Massilia sp. METH4: one gene and its partner. The protein of the gene in region 2 binds, or shares a complex with, the protein of the main gene of each other region. Links are inferred from orthologs where the notes say so. Each region holds a gene or a part of one and is shown on either strand. Other genes may lie near its edges. The genes, in order: tig and rpsG.

The links.
Region 1: the proteins of rpsG (region 2) and tig are in contact, whole or in part, in a crystal structure (PDB 3GTY), measured with the Thermotoga maritima proteins. The link is inferred for Massilia sp. METH4 from one-to-one orthologs. Residues at the interface, in WP_004081843.1 of Thermotoga maritima: Lys34, Lys52, Lys55, Glu59, Arg62, Gln63, Glu66, Asn67, Lys69, Val71, Arg95, Ala109, Lys110, Lys111, Gly112, Arg113, Pro114, Glu117, Glu121, Ile124, Ala125, Tyr127, Asn128, Asn129, Thr130, Gly131, Lys135, Asp139, Arg142, Met143; in WP_004081061.1 of Thermotoga maritima: Glu122, Val124, Val129, Leu130, Tyr133, Glu188, Gly259, Ile262, Tyr263, Glu266, Ser270, Glu273, Gln274, Glu277, Arg308, Gln311, Ile312, Ser315, Tyr316, Glu325, Arg329, Arg336, Leu363, Phe366, Trp367, Arg373, Leu377, Arg381, Leu384, Glu387.

Annotation. Positions count from the first base shown.
Region 1 is NZ_CP146614.1:5,477,708-5,485,968, reverse strand. Bases 2,293-5,263 are described here. They hold tig (trigger factor), read left to right. Parts: upstream 2,293-3,093; coding sequence 3,094-4,434; downstream 4,435-5,263. Other genes in these bases: clpP (ATP-dependent Clp endopeptidase proteolytic subunit ClpP), read left to right, coding at 4,575-5,201; V6Z91_RS24170 (efflux RND transporter permease subunit), read left to right, coding at 2,293-2,694. Also shown: more of V6Z91_RS24170, read left to right, coding at 1-2,292; ATP-dependent Clp protease ATP-binding subunit ClpX, read left to right, coding at 5,451-6,719; lon (endopeptidase La), read left to right, coding at 6,994-8,261. UniProt on the Bacillus subtilis protein: Involved in protein export. Acts as a chaperone by maintaining the newly synthesized protein in an open conformation. Functions as a peptidyl-prolyl cis-trans isomerase.
Region 2 is NZ_CP146614.1:2,208,784-2,217,069, reverse strand. Bases 493-3,488 are described here. They hold rpsG (30S ribosomal protein S7), read right to left. Parts: upstream 2,228-3,488; coding sequence 1,757-2,227; downstream 493-1,756. Other genes in these bases: V6Z91_RS09875 (phosphoethanolamine transferase), read left to right, coding at 3,092-3,488; rpsL (30S ribosomal protein S12), read right to left, coding at 2,360-2,743; fusA (elongation factor G), read right to left, coding at 493-1,639. In the rest of the region: more of fusA, read right to left, coding at 1-492; more of V6Z91_RS09875, read left to right, coding at 3,489-4,894; V6Z91_RS09870 (DUF4148 domain-containing protein), read right to left, coding at 5,032-5,406; V6Z91_RS09865 (efflux RND transporter periplasmic adaptor subunit), read left to right, coding at 5,629-6,927; V6Z91_RS09860 (ABC transporter ATP-binding protein), read left to right, coding at 6,955-7,647; V6Z91_RS09855 (ABC transporter permease), read left to right, coding at 7,657-8,286.

The DNA of each region.
Region 1 (8,261 bases), 3.3 Mb from region 2 along the record:
CCGACCTTCAACGATGAATTCGGCGATACGTACGGCTCCATCTTCGCGCTCTCCGGCGACGGCTTCACCTATGCCGAGATGAAGGATTACGCGGACTTCGTGCGCCAGCAACTGCTGCGCGTGGGCAAGGTATCGAAGGTCGAGCTGTTCGGCGTGCAGGACGAGAAGATCGACATCGAATTCTCGCACCAGAAGTTCGCCCAGCTGGGCATACCGTTCGAGCAGATCGTCAACCAGATCGCCACGCAGAACACCATCGAGGCGACCGGCACGCTGGTCACGCCCACCGACAACCTGCAGGTGCGCGTGACCGGCGCGCTGACGACGGTCGAGGACCTGGAAAACCTGGAACTGCGCGCCAACGGCACCACGTTCCGCCTGGGCGACTTCGCCACCGTGAAGCGCGGCTACCAGGACCCGCCGCGCGACAAGATGCGCTTCAACGGCAAGGAAGTGATCGGCCTGGGCGTGTCCATGGAAAAGGGCGGCAACATCATCGAAATGGGCAAGGCGCTCGAACAGACGGTGTCCGACCTGAAGGGCAAGCTCCCCGTCGGCATCGAGCTGGAACGGGTGTCGGACCAGCCGCAGGCCGTTACCGCGTCCGTGGGCGAATTCGTGCACACGCTGATCGAGGCCGTGCTGATCGTGCTGGCCGTCAGCTTCGTGTCGCTGGGCCTGCACACCAAGCCGAAGCTGCGGCTGGACGTGCGGCCCGGCCTCGTGGTGGCGCTGACCATTCCGCTGGTACTGGCCGTGACGTTCCTGTTCATGCGCATGCTGAACATCGACCTGCACAAGATCTCGCTGGGCGCGCTGATCATCGCCCTGGGTCTCCTGGTCGACGACGCGATCATCGCCGTCGAGATGATGGTGCGGAAGATGGAGGAAGGGCTGTCGCGGCTGGAGGCGGCCACCTACGCGTACACATCCACCGCATTCCCGATGCTGACGGGCACCCTGATCACGGTTGCCGGCTTCCTGCCGATCGGGCTGGCCAAGTCCGCGGCCGGCGAGTACACGTTCTCGCTGTTCTCGGTGAACGCCATTGCGCTGATCACTTCATGGGTGGCGGCCGTCGTCTTCACGCCCTACATCGGCTATGTGCTGCTGAAGGTGCGGCCGCACGCGGAAGGCGAGCATGGCCACGATGTGTTCGACACGCCGGGTTACCGGAAATTCCGCCGCGTGGTGACCTGGTGCGTGGAATGGCGCAAGACGACGATCGGCGCCACCCTGCTGGTCTTCGCGTTGGGCGTGTACGGCTTCAATTTCATCGAGAAGCAGTTCTTCCCGGACTCGTCGCGCCCGGAACTGATGGTGGAAATGTGGTCGCCGGAAGGCACGGCGTTCGCCGCCAACGAGGCGCAGGTCAAGAAGTTCGAAGCCTTCATCCGCCAGCAGCCGGGCGTGGTGTCGGTGACGAGCTATGTCGGTACCGGCAGCCCGCGCTTCTACCTGCCGCTCGACCAGATATTCCCGCAATCGAACGTGTCGCAGATCGTCGTGCTGCCCAAGGACCTGGCGGCGCGCGCCGAGCTGCAAAAGAAGATCACGCAGGTGTTTCATGAGGACTTTCCCGAGGTCCGGGGGCGCGTGAAACTGCTGCCGAACGGACCGCCGGTGCCGTACCCGGTGCAGTTCCGCGTGACCGGCACCGAGGTCGAGAAAGTGCGTGCCATCGCCGACCAGGTGAAGGACATCGTGCGCGCCAACCCGAACACGGTCGGCGTCAACGACAACTGGAACGAGTCGGTGAAAGTACTGCGGCTGGACCTGGACCAGGATCGCATGCGCGCCCTGGGGGTGACGACGCAGACCGTGATGCGGGTCGCGAACACGGTCCTGTCCGGCACCGTCGTCGGCCAGTTCCGCGAGGGCATTCGCCTGATCGATATCCAGGTGCGGCAGCCCCTGGCGGAGCGCCAGACCATCGAGATCCTGAACAACACCAACGTCCCCACGGCAGGCGGCAGGTCGGTGCCGATCTCGCAGCTGGCGCGCGTGCACTTCGTGTGGGAGCCGGGCGTCGTCTGGCGCCTGGGCCGCGAATGGGCCATCACCGTGCAAGCCGACGTCGTGGAAGGCATCCAGGGGCCGACCGTATCGGGCCAGATCAACCCCGATCTGGCCGACCTGCGCTCCCGGCTGCCGGCCGGCTACAAGATCGAGGAGAAGGGCGCCGCGTCGGATTCGGGCGAAGCCGAGCAATCGATCGCCGTGAACCTGCCGTTGGCGCTGTTCCTGATCTTCACGCTGCTGATGCTGCAACTGCACAGCTTTTCGCGTTCGCTGCTGGTGTTCCTTACCGGCCCGCTGGGCGTCGCCGGCGCCGCCTTCGCGCTGCTGCTGCTGGGCCGGCCGCTGGGTTTCGTGGCCAACCTCGGCATCATCGCGCTGTTCGGCATGATCATCCGCAACTCGGTGATCCTCGTCGACCAGATCGAGCAGGACATCCAGGCGGGCGCGGCGCCGTGGGACGCGATCGTGGAATCGGCCGTGCGGCGCTGCCGGCCGATCCTGCTGACGGCCGCCGCCGCGGCGCTGGCGATGATCCCGCTGTCACGCTCGGTGTTCTGGGGGCCGATGGCGGTGGCGATCATGGGTGGATTGGTGCTGGCGACGGCGCTGACCTTGCTGTTCCTGCCGGCGCTGTACGCGGCGTGGTTCCGCGTCCGGAAACCCGTCCGCTGAAAATGAAATGGGGGGTGGGTCGATCTGCAAGCCGGCTTATTAATGGATCAGTTCCAGTTGAGTTGGCTAAAGGTCAAAATTCCATCCCCATTTTTTGGAAAACCCAGTAAAATGCCGTGTTGAAGTTGAAAGCCCCTGTGATCCGCAGGGTAGGGCGACCCGTTTTCACTTAATGGTCGCCCTTTGCTTTTGTGCAAATTGGGGCCTCCGAAAGACGCCGCGCCACGCGCGGCGGTCTTCCGAGGGTCCCAGGCAAGCATCAAGTAGGCATCAATTCATGCGCGAGGATGGCGAAATTGGTAGACGCACCAGGTTTAGGTCCTGACGCCAGCAATGGTGTGGGGGTTCGAGTCCCCCTCCTCGCACCACAGTATTCATAATTTTTTGGACGATTTTTACATGGCAACTGCTGTCGAAAACTTGGGCAAACTCGAACGCCGTATCACGATTTCCTTCCCGCTGTCGGACGTCCGTTCCGAAGTGGAAAAGCGCCTGAAGGTGCAGGCCAAGTCCGCGCGCGCTCCCGGCTTCCGCCCGGGCAAGGTGCCGATGAAGATGGTGGCAGCCCAGTACGGCTACCAGATCGAGACCGAAGTCCTGAACGACAAGGTGGGCCGCGCCTTCAACGACGCCGCCAATGAAAACAACCTGCGCGTTGCCGGCTTCCCGAAGATCGAGCCGAAGGAAGGCTCGCCGGAAGGCCAGCTGACTTTCGATGCCACCTTCGAGGTATACCCGGAAGTGGAAATCGGCGATCTGTCCCAGGTCGAGATCGAGACCGTGAAATCGTCCGTCACCGACGTCGAGATCGACAAGACGATCGACATCCTGCGCAAGCAGCGCGTGCACTTCCACACCAAGGGTGAGGCAGGCGAGCATGGCGACGGCGGCGAAGCCGTGGCCGCCAACGGCGACCGCGTGACCGTGGACTTCGTGGGCAAGATCGACGGTGAAGAGTTCGCTGGCGGCAAGGCCGAAGACTACGTGTTCGTGCTGGGCGAAGGCCGCATGCTGCCGGAATTCGAAGCAGCGACCGTGGGCCTGAAAGTGGGCGAGGCCAAAACCTTCCCGCTGGCCTTCCCCGAGGATTACCACGGCAAGGACGTGGCCGGCAAGACCGCCGAGTTCACCATCACGCTGAAGAAGCTGGAATGGGCACACCTGCCGGAAGTCGACGCCGAATTCGCCAAGTCGCTGGGCGTGGCCGATGGCGACCTGGCCAAGATGCGCGAAGACATCAAGGTCAACCTGGAACGCGAAGTGAACGGCCGCGTCAAGGCGCGCAACAAGGAAGCCGTGATGGACGCCCTGGTGGCGACCGCCAAGCTGGACGTGCCCCAGGCGCTGATCGACCAGGATACCGAACGCCTGGCCGAGATGACCCGCCAGGACATGGCGGCCCGCGGCATGAACGTAAAAGATGTACCATTCCCACCGGAGCTGTTCAAGGACAAGGCCGAGCGCCGCGTGCGCCTGGGCCTGATCCTGTCGAAGCTGGTCGGCGACAACGAACTGCAAGCCACGCCTGACCAGGTGAAGGCGCAGATCGAAGACTTCGCACAAAGCTACGAAGATCCGCGCGAAGTGCTGAAGTACTACTACAGCGACCGCCGCCGCCTGGCTGAAGTGGAAGCCCTTGTATTGGAAGAAAACGTCGTCACTTACGTCCTGGGCCTGTCGAAGACGTCGACCAAGGAAGTCCCGTTCGACGAACTGATGGGAAGCGCAGCACAGGGCTAAGTCGCTAGAGCGCCTGACCAAACCTCCAGGGCGAGCCATGAAGGTTTTGTCGGGTGCGTAGTCCCCTGCTAACATCCGGCACCGGCCGGCTGGCTTTATCCAAGGAGTCAGCCGGCCGGTGCGCTTCACAAGGAAAAGGAATGATCGGAATGAACCGCAATCCGGCACTGGACACGGAAATGCTCGGCCTGGTGCCGATGGTTATCGAACAGAGCGGCCGTGGCGAGCGCTCGTATGACATCTACTCGCGCCTGTTGAAAGAGCGCGTGATTTTCATGGTCGGCCCCGTCAACGACCAGATGGCCAACCTGATCGTGGCACAGCTGCTGTTCCTGGAAAGCGAAAATCCCGACAAGGATATTTCGCTGTACATCAATTCGCCCGGTGGCTCCGTTTCGGCCGGCCTGGCGATCTTCGATACGATGCAGTTCATCAAACCCGACGTATCGACGCTGTGCACCGGCATGGCCGCGTCGATGGGCGCGTTCCTGCTGGCCGCCGGCGCCAAGGGCAAGCGTTTCTCGCTGCCGAATTCGCGCATCATGATCCACCAGCCGTCCGGCGGTTCCCAGGGCCAGGCTTCGGACATCGAAATCCAGGCCAAGGAAATCCTGTACCTGCGCCATCGCCTGAACAGTATCCTGGCCGAGCGCACCGGCCAGACGATCGATCAGATTGCCAAGGATACCGATCGCGACCGTTTCATGTCCGGTGACGAGGCGGCGGAATATGGCTTGATCGACAAGGTGTTGACGACCCGCGCTTGATCGAGCGCAAGCGGGGCTGCTCCGTGGCGAGCGCGTCGCAGCGAAAACGCGAAATATACGCCCGGACGCCACACCGTTCCGGGCGTTTTATTTTTATTTCGGGTAGCATGTGGTTGTGTGCAGGACTTCTTGCCTCATCACATGCGCACCGGTTCGCGCATCGTGTGTCGTAACATCGCTTGCCATAACAGCGGTTCAGTTAGCAACTTGTACTGCAACACCCATTCTTGTAACTAAAGAAAACGTCCCATGTCCGACAAAAAATCTTCCAGCGGCGAAAAACTTCTGTACTGCTCCTTCTGCGGCAAGAGCCAGCACGAGGTCAAGAAGCTGATCGCCGGGCCCTCCGTCTTCATCTGCGACGAGTGCATTGATTTGTGCAATGACATCATCCGCGACGAGACGTCCAGCATCGAATCCGTCACGGGCGCCAAGTCGGACCTGCCGACGCCGCACGAGATCGCCGAGTTGCTGAACCAGTATGTGATCGGCCAGCAGACGGCCAAGCGCATCCTGTCGGTGGCGGTGTACAACCACTACAAACGCCTGAAGCACCTGGGCAAGAAGGACGACGTCGAGCTGGCCAAGAGCAATATCCTGCTCGTGGGCCCGACCGGTTCCGGCAAGACGCTGCTGGCGCAGACGCTCGCGCGCATGCTGAACGTGCCGTTCGTGATCGCCGATGCCACCACGCTGACCGAAGCCGGCTACGTGGGTGAAGACGTCGAGAACATCATCCAGAAGTTGCTGCAGAGCTGCAATTACGATGTGGAGAAGGCCCAGCGCGGCATCGTCTACATCGACGAGATCGACAAGATCTCGCGCAAGTCCGATAACCCGTCGATCACGCGCGACGTATCCGGTGAAGGCGTGCAGCAGGCCCTCCTGAAGCTGATCGAAGGCACGATGGCTTCCGTGCCTCCGCAAGGTGGCCGCAAGCACCCGAACCAGGACTTCGTGCAGATCGACACCACGAACATCATGTTCATCTGCGGCGGCGCCTTCGACGGCCTGGCCAAGATCATCTCGAACCGTTCGGAAAAGAGCGGCATCGGCTTCTCGGCCACGGTGAAGAGCAAGGAACAGCGTTCCAACAGCGACATCCTGATGGAAGCGGAGCCGGAAGACCTGATCAAGTTCGGCCTGATCCCGGAACTGGTGGGCCGCCTGCCGGTGGTCGCCACGCTGTCCGAACTGACGGAAGAGGCGCTGATCCAGATCCTGGTCGAGCCGAAGAACGCGCTGGTCAAGCAGTACAGCAAGCTGCTGGAAATGGAAGGCGCCGAACTGGAAATCCGCCCAGCCGCGCTGCACGCCATTGCCCGCAAGGCGCTGGCCCGCAAGACCGGCGCCCGCGGCCTGCGCTCGATCCTGGAGCACGCGCTGCTCGATATCATGTACGACCTGCCGAATCAGCAGAATGTCACCAAGGTGGTCATCGATGAAAATACGATTACCCAGGGTGCAAAGCCATTGTTGATTTATCAGGAAACGCCAAAAGCCTCCGGCGAGAATTGATTTATCAAGGAATTAAGCACTGCACACCGGGCGAAAAAAGCGTTTTGCATCCTTAGAGCAACGCAGTACAATCGAAACCAATAAGAGAAGCAGGCTTCACTCGGAAAGCCACTCGCGGCGCTCGTCGCGCGTGGCTTTTTTTATTAGCTGCTGTCTTTTAGAGCAACGCTGCCAATATTTTCAACAATGTTGAGAAGAATTATTTCCGGCGGCGGGTCTTGTGATTCGGCTGCGAGTGCCTACATCATAAACATGCTTTTACATAAGGTACGCCATGACAACTTCCAAATTAACTGAGCAGACCCAACTGCCGTTGTTGCCTTTACGGGATGTCGTCGTTTTCCCGCATATGGTGATACCCCTGTTCGTGGGGCGTCCAAAATCGATCAAGGCGCTGGAAGCGGCAATGGAGCAGGGCAAGAGCATCATGCTTGCCGCACAAAAGGCTGCCGCCAAGGACGAACCTTCCCCCTCCGATATTTATGAGATCGGCTGCGTCGCCAATATCCTGCAAATGCTGAAGCTGCCCGACGGGACCGTGAAGGTGCTGGTCGAGGGCGCGCAGCGCGCGCGCATCCGCAAGATTTCCGACACGCCCACGCACTTCGTGGCCGAGCTGCAGCCGCTGGAATCGGAGATCGGCGACGATTCCGAGATCGAAGCGATGCGCCGCGCGATCGTGCAGCAGTTCGACCAGTACGTCAAACTGAACAAGAAAATCCCGCCCGAGATCCTGGCGTCGCTGTCGGGCATCGACGATGCCGGCCGCCTGGCCGACACGGTGGCCGCCCACCTGCCGCTGAAACTCGAGCAGAAGCAGGTGATCCTGGAGATCTTCAACGTCGCCAAGCGCCTCGAGCACCTGCTCGGCCAGCTGGAAGGCGAGCTGGACATTCTCCAGGTGGAAAAGCGCATCCGCGGCCGCGTCAAGCGCCAGATGGAAAAGTCGCAGCGCGAGTACTACCTGAATGAACAGGTGAAAGCCATCCAGAAGGAACTGGGCGAGGGCGAAGAGGGCGCCGATTTCGACGAACTCGAGAAGAAGGTGCAGGCCGCCAAGATGCCGAAGGAGGCACTGGATAAGGCCAACGCCGAGCTGAAGAAGCTCAAGCTGATGTCGCCGATGTCGGCCGAAGCCACCGTCGTGCGCAATTACATCGACACGCTCGTGTCGCTGCCCTGGAAGAAGAAATCCAAGGTCAACAGCGACCTGTCCAATGCCGAGAAGGTGCTGGAAACGGATCACTACGGCCTCGAGAAGGTCAAGGAACGCATCCTGGAATACCTCGCGGTGCAGCAGCGCGTGGACAAGCTGAAGGCGCCGATCCTGTGCTTCGTCGGTCCTCCGGGCGTGGGTAAAACCTCGCTGGGCCAGTCGATCGCCCGCGCCACCAACCGCAAGTATGTGCGGATGGCCCTGGGCGGCGTGCGCGACGAAGCCGAGATCCGCGGCCACCGCCGTACCTATATCGGTTCCATGCCGGGCAAGGTGCTGCAGTCGCTGGCCAAGGTCGGCGTGCGTAACCCGCTGTTCCTGCTCGA
Region 2 (8,286 bases):
CCGGGATGTATTCGCGAGGAATCACACCGCCCTTGATGGCGTCGACGAACTCGAAGCCCTTGCCCGGTTCCTGCGGTTCGATCGTCAGCACGGCGTGGCCGTACTGGCCGCGACCACCGGACTGCTTGACGAACTTGCCTTCCACGTCGGTGACGGTCTTGCGGATCGTTTCACGGTAGGCCACCTGCGGCTTGCCGACGGTCGCTTCCACGCCGAATTCGCGCTTCATGCGGTCGACGATAATTTCCAGGTGCAGCTCGCCCATGCCGCCGATGATGGTCTGGCCGGATTCTTCGTCGGTCTTCACGCGGAACGACGGGTCTTCCTGTGCCAGGCGGTTCAGGGCCAGGCCCATTTTTTCCTGGTCGGCCTTGGTCTTCGGCTCGACAGCCTGCTGGATCACCGGCTCCGGGAACACCATTTTTTCCAGGATGATCGGTGCCGACGGGTCGCACAGCGTTTCACCGGTGGTGGCTTCCTTCAGGCCCACGGCAGCGGCGATGTCGCCCGCGCGAACTTCCTTGATCTCTTCACGCTGGTTGGCGTGCATCTGCAGGATACGGCCGACGCGTTCCTTCTTGCCCTTGATCGGGTTGAACACGGTATCGCCCGAATTGATGACGCCCGAGTAGACGCGGAAGAAGATCAGCTGGCCCACGAACGGGTCGGTCATGATCTTGAATGCCAGCGCGGCGAACTTTTCGCTGTCGTCGGCCTTGCGGCTGGTCGGCTGGTCGTCTTCGTCGGTACCTGCGACCGGCGGAATGTCGACCGGCGACGGCAGGTATTCGATGACCGCGTCCAGCATGGCCTGCACACCCTTGTTCTTGAAGGCGGTGCCGCACATCATCGGCACGATTTCGCCGTTGATGGTGCGATCACGCAGTGCCTTCTTGATCTCGGCTTCGGTCAGGTCGCCTTCTTCCAGGTACTTGTTCATCAGCTCTTCGCTGGACTCGGCGGCGGCTTCCACCAGCTTCTCGCGCCACTCCTGGCACGTGTCCAGCAGTTCGGCCGGGATTTCGCGGTATTCGAACTTCATGCCCTGGGAAGCTTCGTCCCAGAAGATGGCTTGCATCTTGACCAGGTCGACCACGCCCTTGAAGTTGTCTTCGGCGCCGATCGGCACCTGGATCGGCACCGGGTTGGCCTTCAGGCGGGCACGCATCTGCTCGTACACCTTGAAGAAGTTCGCGCCGGTACGGTCCATCTTGTTGACGAACGCGAGGCGGGGCACCTTGTACTTGTTAGCCTGGCGCCACACGGTTTCCGACTGCGGCTGCACGCCACCCACGGCGCAGTAGACCATGCACGCACCGTCCAGCACGCGCATCGAACGTTCCACTTCGATCGTGAAGTCGACGTGGCCCGGGGTATCGATGATGTTGAAGCGGTGGGCCGGGAAGTTGTTCGCCATGCCTTTCCAGAAGCACGTCGTCGCAGCCGAGGTAATGGTGATACCGCGTTCCTGCTCCTGCTCCATCCAGTCCATGGTGGCGGCACCGTCGTGCACTTCACCGATCTTGTGGTTCACACCCGTATAGAACAGGATACGCTCGGTCGTGGTGGTCTTGCCGGCGTCGATGTGAGCGGAGATACCGATGTTGCGGTAACGCTCAATGGGGGTAGTGCGTGCCATAATTTTTCCTAAATCTTTGAATGGACAAAACCGAGCAGCATTTTGACAACCAAAATGTGCCCGGCCTGAACAAGGGATACTGCATGGCCGCACCCCCAATAGGGCTTGGCCATCTGCTTAGAAGCGGAAGTGCGAGAACGCCTTGTTCGCTTCCGCCATGCGGTGCACTTCGTCACGGCGCTTCATTGCGCCGCCGCGGCCTTCCGCGGCTTCCATCAGCTCGCCACCGAGGCGTTGCGGCATCGACTTTTCGCTGCGCTTGTTCGCAGCTTCGCGCAGCCAACGCATGGACAGGGCCAGGCGGCGCACTGGGCGCACTTCAACTGGCACCTGGTAGTTCGCACCGCCGACACGGCGGGACTTCACTTCAACCATCGGCTTGGCGTTGTTGATTGCTGCGGTGAACACTTCCAGCGGGTCCTTGCCGGACTTTTGCTGGATATGGTCGAATGCACCGTAGATGATGTTTTCTGCAACCGACTTCTTGCCGGACAGCATCAGAACGTTGACGAATTTAGCGACTTCGGTGTTGCCGAACTTTGGATCCGGCAGAATCTCGCGCTTGGGTACTTCACGACGACGTGGCATGTCTATTTCCTTCCTGTCTTCAGTTGAGTGCCTCTTGATCGGCACTCGCGTCAGGCCCTCATGGCCTCACACTTACTCGGCCTCGCGGCCGCCTCAACTCATTATGTATTTGCGACTCGGTTTGCCTGAAGATTACTTCTTGGCAGCCTTGGCGCGCTTCGCACCGTACTTCGAGCGAGCCTGCTTACGATCCTTGACGCCCTGGGTATCCAGCGAGCCGCGAACCATGTGGTAACGCACACCCGGCAAGTCCTTCACACGGCCGCCGCGCAGCAGCACGACCGAGTGTTCCTGCAGGTTGTGGCCTTCACCGCCGATGTACGAAATCACTTCGAAACCGTTGGTCAGGCGTACCTTGGCGACTTTACGCAGTGCCGAGTTAGGCTTCTTCGGAGTGGTGGTGTACACACGGGTGCACACGCCACGCTTTTGCGGGCAGTTTTCAAGTGCCGGCGATTTGCTCTTCACGACCGCTGCGGTACGTGGTTTGCGAATCAATTGATTGATGGTTGGCATCGTTCTAAATCCAACAAAATTTACTGCTGTTGACAACCCGGGCAAGCAATTGCGCCCCCGGGGGCTAAAACGGGTCTCCAGAGTCCGGAAACGCAGGGACGCAAACAGCCACCCTCTGGAAAGGCGGCCCGGAAAAAAGCGTATACGAGGTGCAGACTAAATCGAGAACTCGCGAGTATAGACCGGACGCAAGGACCAGTCAACCGATTTGCGGATCAATTTCGCAAGGCAACAGCCCTGCCCGGCTGGAGGAAAAGCGCCGATAATAGCGGCCGTTTCGGGCCGGCACCGTTGCAATTTCGCCCCTGCCGCGCCCGTGCGTTTGCCCGCGCCACCACCAGCCGCCGAATGTCCCCATTGCCTTCCCTGCCCCGTCCGGCGCACCTGTTCATCCTGCTCAGCTACCTGACGCTGTCGCTCGTGCCGTGGATACGCGTCCTGCTCGGCAACCCGGTCGACGATGGCTGGCGCATCCTCGGCATCGAGATCGCCGCGTGGACCGCCGTCTGGGCCATGTTCAAACGGCCGGCGTATTTCCACTGGCTCCTGATCCCCGCGTTCATGGCGCTGCCCACCGAGATCTACCTGCTGGTCTTCTATGGCCAGGGCATTTCCACGCACCACCTGGGCATCCTGGCCGAGACCAGCCCGGTCGAGGCGCTCGAGTTCCTGGGTAATAAGGTATGGACCATGGTGGCCGTGATGGCGCTTGTGGCGGCCTGGTGGGTGATGACGTTCCGCGCCGCCCGCCTGACCCGCGGGCTGGACTGGGAAGGACCGTCGCGCTGGGTCGCGCTGGCCCTGCTGGGCGGCTTCTCCCTGCTGGCCGCCTACGCCTGGGAAGCCGGCGCCGGCCGGCAAGCGCCCGCTTCGGCTTCCGCGAGCGCCGGGGATGGCCAGCGTGGCGCGCGCGCCACCGGGCTGTCCCTCGCGCCCCTGCCGGCATGGGCCCGCCCGCCCTTGCACTTCGATGCCTTCATCAAATCCTGGCCGTTCGGCCTGGCCGCGCGCGGCATCGATTTCTATCACGAGCGGCGCTACCTCGCCGAACTGAATGAAACGAGCCGCCACTTCAAGTTCGGCGCCGACCAGCCGGCGCCGGACGATGTGCCGGAAACGATCGTATTGGTGATCGGCGAATCGTCGCGCCAGGACCGCTGGCGCCTGTTCGGCTACGGGCGCGACACGAACCCGCTGCTGGCGCAGGAAAAGAACCTGGTGGCGCTGCCGGACGTGATCACGTCCGTGTCGGCCACCCGCCTTTCGGTACCCGTCATCATTTCCCGCAAGCCGGCGCGGCAGAGCCTGAAGGATGGCTTTAACGAGAAATCGTTCATCACCGCCTATAAGGAAGCGGGATTTCGCACATGGTGGCTGTCGAACCAGATCTCGTTCGGCAAGTTCGACACGCCCGTGTCCGTATTCGCCCGCGAGGCGGACGTGGTGCAGTTCACCAACCTGGGCGGCTTCTCGGCGAAATCGAACCTCGATGAAGTGTTGTTCGAACCGCTGCGGCTGGCGATGGCCGATCCCGCGCCGAAGAAGCTGATCGTGCTGCACACGCTGGGCAGCCACTGGAACTACAGCCAGCGCTACCCGCGAGCGTTCGACCGCTGGCAGCCGTCGCTGTTCGGCGTCGACAAGCCGGCCTATACCGACATCGCCATCAAGGAACAACTGAACAACAGCTACGACAACGCGATCCTGTACACCGACTGGTTCCTGGCCGGGGTGCTCGGCCGCCTCAAGGCGGCACCGCACCCGAGCGCCCTGCTCTACGTGGCCGACCACGGCCAGACGCTGTACGACGGCACCTGCCGCCTCGCCTTCCACGGCCACAACACGCAATACGAATTCCGCGTCCCCGCGTTCATGTGGTACTCCGACCAGTACCAGGACCGCTACCCGGCGAAAGTGCGCGAACTGCGGCGGCACCGCAAGGCGAAGCTCGCCACCGAGAACATGTTCCACACGCTGCTGGACATGGCCGACGTGCGCTACCCCGGCGACCGCCTCGAATGGAGCTTCCTGTCCCCCACCTTCCAGCGCCACACCCGCTGGGTCGACAGCTACGGCTGGACCGACTACGACAACGCCACCCTGCGCGGCGACTGCCGCGAAGTGATCGCGAAGAAGCCGAAGAAGCGCTGAGCCAACAGCCGAGCTCGTGTCCCCATGGTGTCTGGCACCATGGGGACACGAGCCCAGCCTTACGTCCTCATGCTGCCCCCTTGGCAATCAAGGGCTTGCGAGCGTTTCGGGACGCTGCAATGCATGAGTTCGGCAGGTCAGTAGCTTGCCGGATAGTGGTCGCCGGCGACCAGCGTGCCGGCGGCGCGGGCGGCGGCCAGTTCAGCCTGGACGTCGGTGCGGGCGACCGGTTTCGCTTGCGGCAACGGCCCCGGGTAGGCTTCTCCGTCGAACTGCGTGCCCGCGGCGCGGGCGGCGGCGAGTTCTGCCCGTACATCGGCGCGGCTGCGCGTGGACGGCGTGAAGATGTCGGCCTGGTAGCCTTCGCCGCCGCTGGTCAGTGTGCCGGCGGCGCGGGCGGCCAGGACTTCGGCGCGTACCTGCTCGCGGGTCAGGCCTTCGGCAGCCGCGCCGCCGGAAGCGATGGCGGAAACGGCGAGCAGCAGGGCGGCAATCGTGTTCGTGGTGTTCATGGTGGACTCCTCATGGTTGGTTGCGATGGGTTCATTAGACGCCCCGCATGTATGGGGGATATGTCCACATCCGCCCCCGGGCGTAACGCCGCGTATCGCGTCCGCGCCCGGATACACGGCGATACACACGGACGCTCGCGGACAGCGCCGGACAGCGGACAAACCTGTCCACTTCGTGCCAAATCAAGCACTTAACAACTGGCACGCTTCATGCTGTAAGCCATGCAACATCGACTTGCCGACACCACCATGATCCGCGACACCTCCCACCAGGACACCATCATCGCCGCCCCGCCGGGCCGGCCGTGGAAGCGCCGGGCGCTGCTGGCCGCCGGCGGCGTGGCGCTCGTGGCGGCCTTCGGGGCGGCATTCACCGGCTGGTCGGCCAGCGAGCATTCGGTCAACGCCGCGCGCCTGCGCATCGCCGAGGTCACGCGCGGCACGCTGATCCGCGACGCCGCCGTGAACGGCCGCATCGTGGCCGCAGTCAGCCCCACGCTGTATTCGACCGCGCCCTCTTCCACCGTCACGCTGAAGGTGCGCGCCGGCGATACCGTAAAGCGGGGCGACGTGCTGGCCGTGCTGGAATCGCCCGACCTGACCGACGAGCTGAAAAAGGAGCAGTCGACGTACCAGGAACTGGCGGCCGAGGTGGCCCGCCAGCAGATCCTGGCACGCAAGCAGAAGCTGCTGGCGCAGCGCGATGCGGACACGGCGGAGATCGACCGCCTGTCCGCCCAGCGCACGCTGGAGCGCTACGACAGCGTGGCGAACGAAGGCGTGGTCGCCAAGATCGATTACCAGAAAGCGAAGGATGCGCTGCGCGCCGCCGAGATCCGCGCGCGGCATGCCACGCAGGCCTCGACGCTGGAGAAGGACGATGTCGACCTGGCGCTGCGCACGAAGAGCGCCCAGCTGGAACGCCAGAAGCTGGTGCTCGCGAATGCCCAGCGCCGCGTGGATGAACTGACGGTGCGCGCGCCGGTCGACGGCTTCATCGGCACCCTGAATGTGGCGAACCGCAGCGTGGTGCAGGCGAATACGCCGCTGATGACGCTCGTCGACCTGTCCGCCCTCGAAGTGGAGCTCGAAGTGCCGGAGACCTATGTGAACGACCTGGGCCTGGGCATGCGCGCCGAGATCACCGTCAATGGCGCCACCTCCATCGGCAAGCTGTCCGCGCTGTCGCCGGAAGTGGTGAAGAACCAGGTGCTGGCGCGTGTGCGCTTCGAGGGCCGGCAGCCGGACGGCCTGCGCCAGAGCCAGCGCGTGCAGGCGCGCCTCCTGATCGACGAAAAGCCGAACGCACTGCTGCTGCCGCGCGGCTCCTTCGTGGAATCGGAGGGCGGCCGCCATGCCTACCTGGTGCAGGACGGCGTCGCGGTGCGCACGCCGATCCGCATGGGCGCCACCAGCATCAACGCCGTCGAGATCCTCGCCGGCCTGAAACAGGGCGACAAGGTCGTTGTCGCCGGTACCGAAACGTTCGAGAACGCCCGGCGCGTCTCGATCAACCATTAATCTTCCCGATACCGACAAGGGGCCACCATGCTGCGCATGCAAAACCTGAGCAAAGTCTACCGCACCCACATGATCGAAACGCACGCGCTGCGCGGCTTCGAGATCCACGTGAAACAGGGCGAATTCGTCACCGTCACGGGCCCTTCGGGCTCGGGCAAGACGAGCTTCCTGAACATCGCCGGCCTGCTCGAAGAATTCACCTCCGGCGAATACATCCTCGACGGCATCAACGTGAAAGGCATGGACGACAACGCCCGCTCGAAGCTGCGCAATGAAAAGCTCGGCTTCATCTTCCAGGGCTTCAACCTGATCCCCGACCTGTCGCTGTTCGACAATGTGGACGTGCCGCTGCGCTACCGCGGCTTCAACGCGGCCGAGCGCCGCGAACGCATCGAGGATGCCCTGGCCAAGGTGGGTCTGGCCGCGCGCATGAAGCACTATCCGGCCGAACTCTCCGGCGGCCAGCAGCAGCGCGTGGCGATCGCCCGCGCGCTTGCCGGCTCGCCCAAGCTGCTGCTGGCCGACGAACCGACCGGCAACCTCGACACGCAGATGGCGCGCGGCGTGATGGAACTGCTGGAAGAGATCAACGCGCAGGGCACGACGATCCTGATGGTCACCCACGACCCGGAACTGGCGACGCGCTCGCAGCGCAACGTGCACATCATCGACGGCCAGGTTTCGGACCTGGTGCGCAAGTCGCCCACGCTGGTGGCCTGAGGAGCAACCATGTTCGGCTATTACTTCAGACTTGGGCTGCGCAACCTGCGCCGCAATCCGGCGCTCACCGCCCTGATGGTGCTCACCCTGGCCATCGGGGTCGCCGCCAGCGTCGCGACGCTGACGATCCTGCACGTCATGTCCGGCAATCCGATGCCGCACAAGAGCGACAGGCTGATCTCGGTCGTCTTCAACAACGGCCCGCTGGAAGGCTATTCGCCGGGCGACAGACCCAACGACGACCAGGTCAGCTATACCGATGCGATGAACCTCCAGGCCAGCGGCCAGGGGGCGCGGCGCACGGCGATGATGGGGCTGGGCGGCACGATCCAGCCGGACCGCAAGGATATAGCGCCGTTCGTCGTGACTGGCGGCGGGCCCTATCGCGATTTCTTCGCGATGTTCGAGATCCCCTTCCTGCATGGGCAGGCGTGGAGCGAGGCCGACGACAAGGCGGGTGCCGACGTGATCGTGCTGACGCGCGCGCTGTCGGAAAAACTGTATGGGAACTACAATCCGGTGGGCCGGCGGCTGCGCTACAACGGTTTCGACTTCCTCATCACTGGCGTCATCGACTCGTGGGATCCGATCCCGCGTTTCCACCGGATCGTGGGCATGGGCGCCTTCGACGAGGAAGAT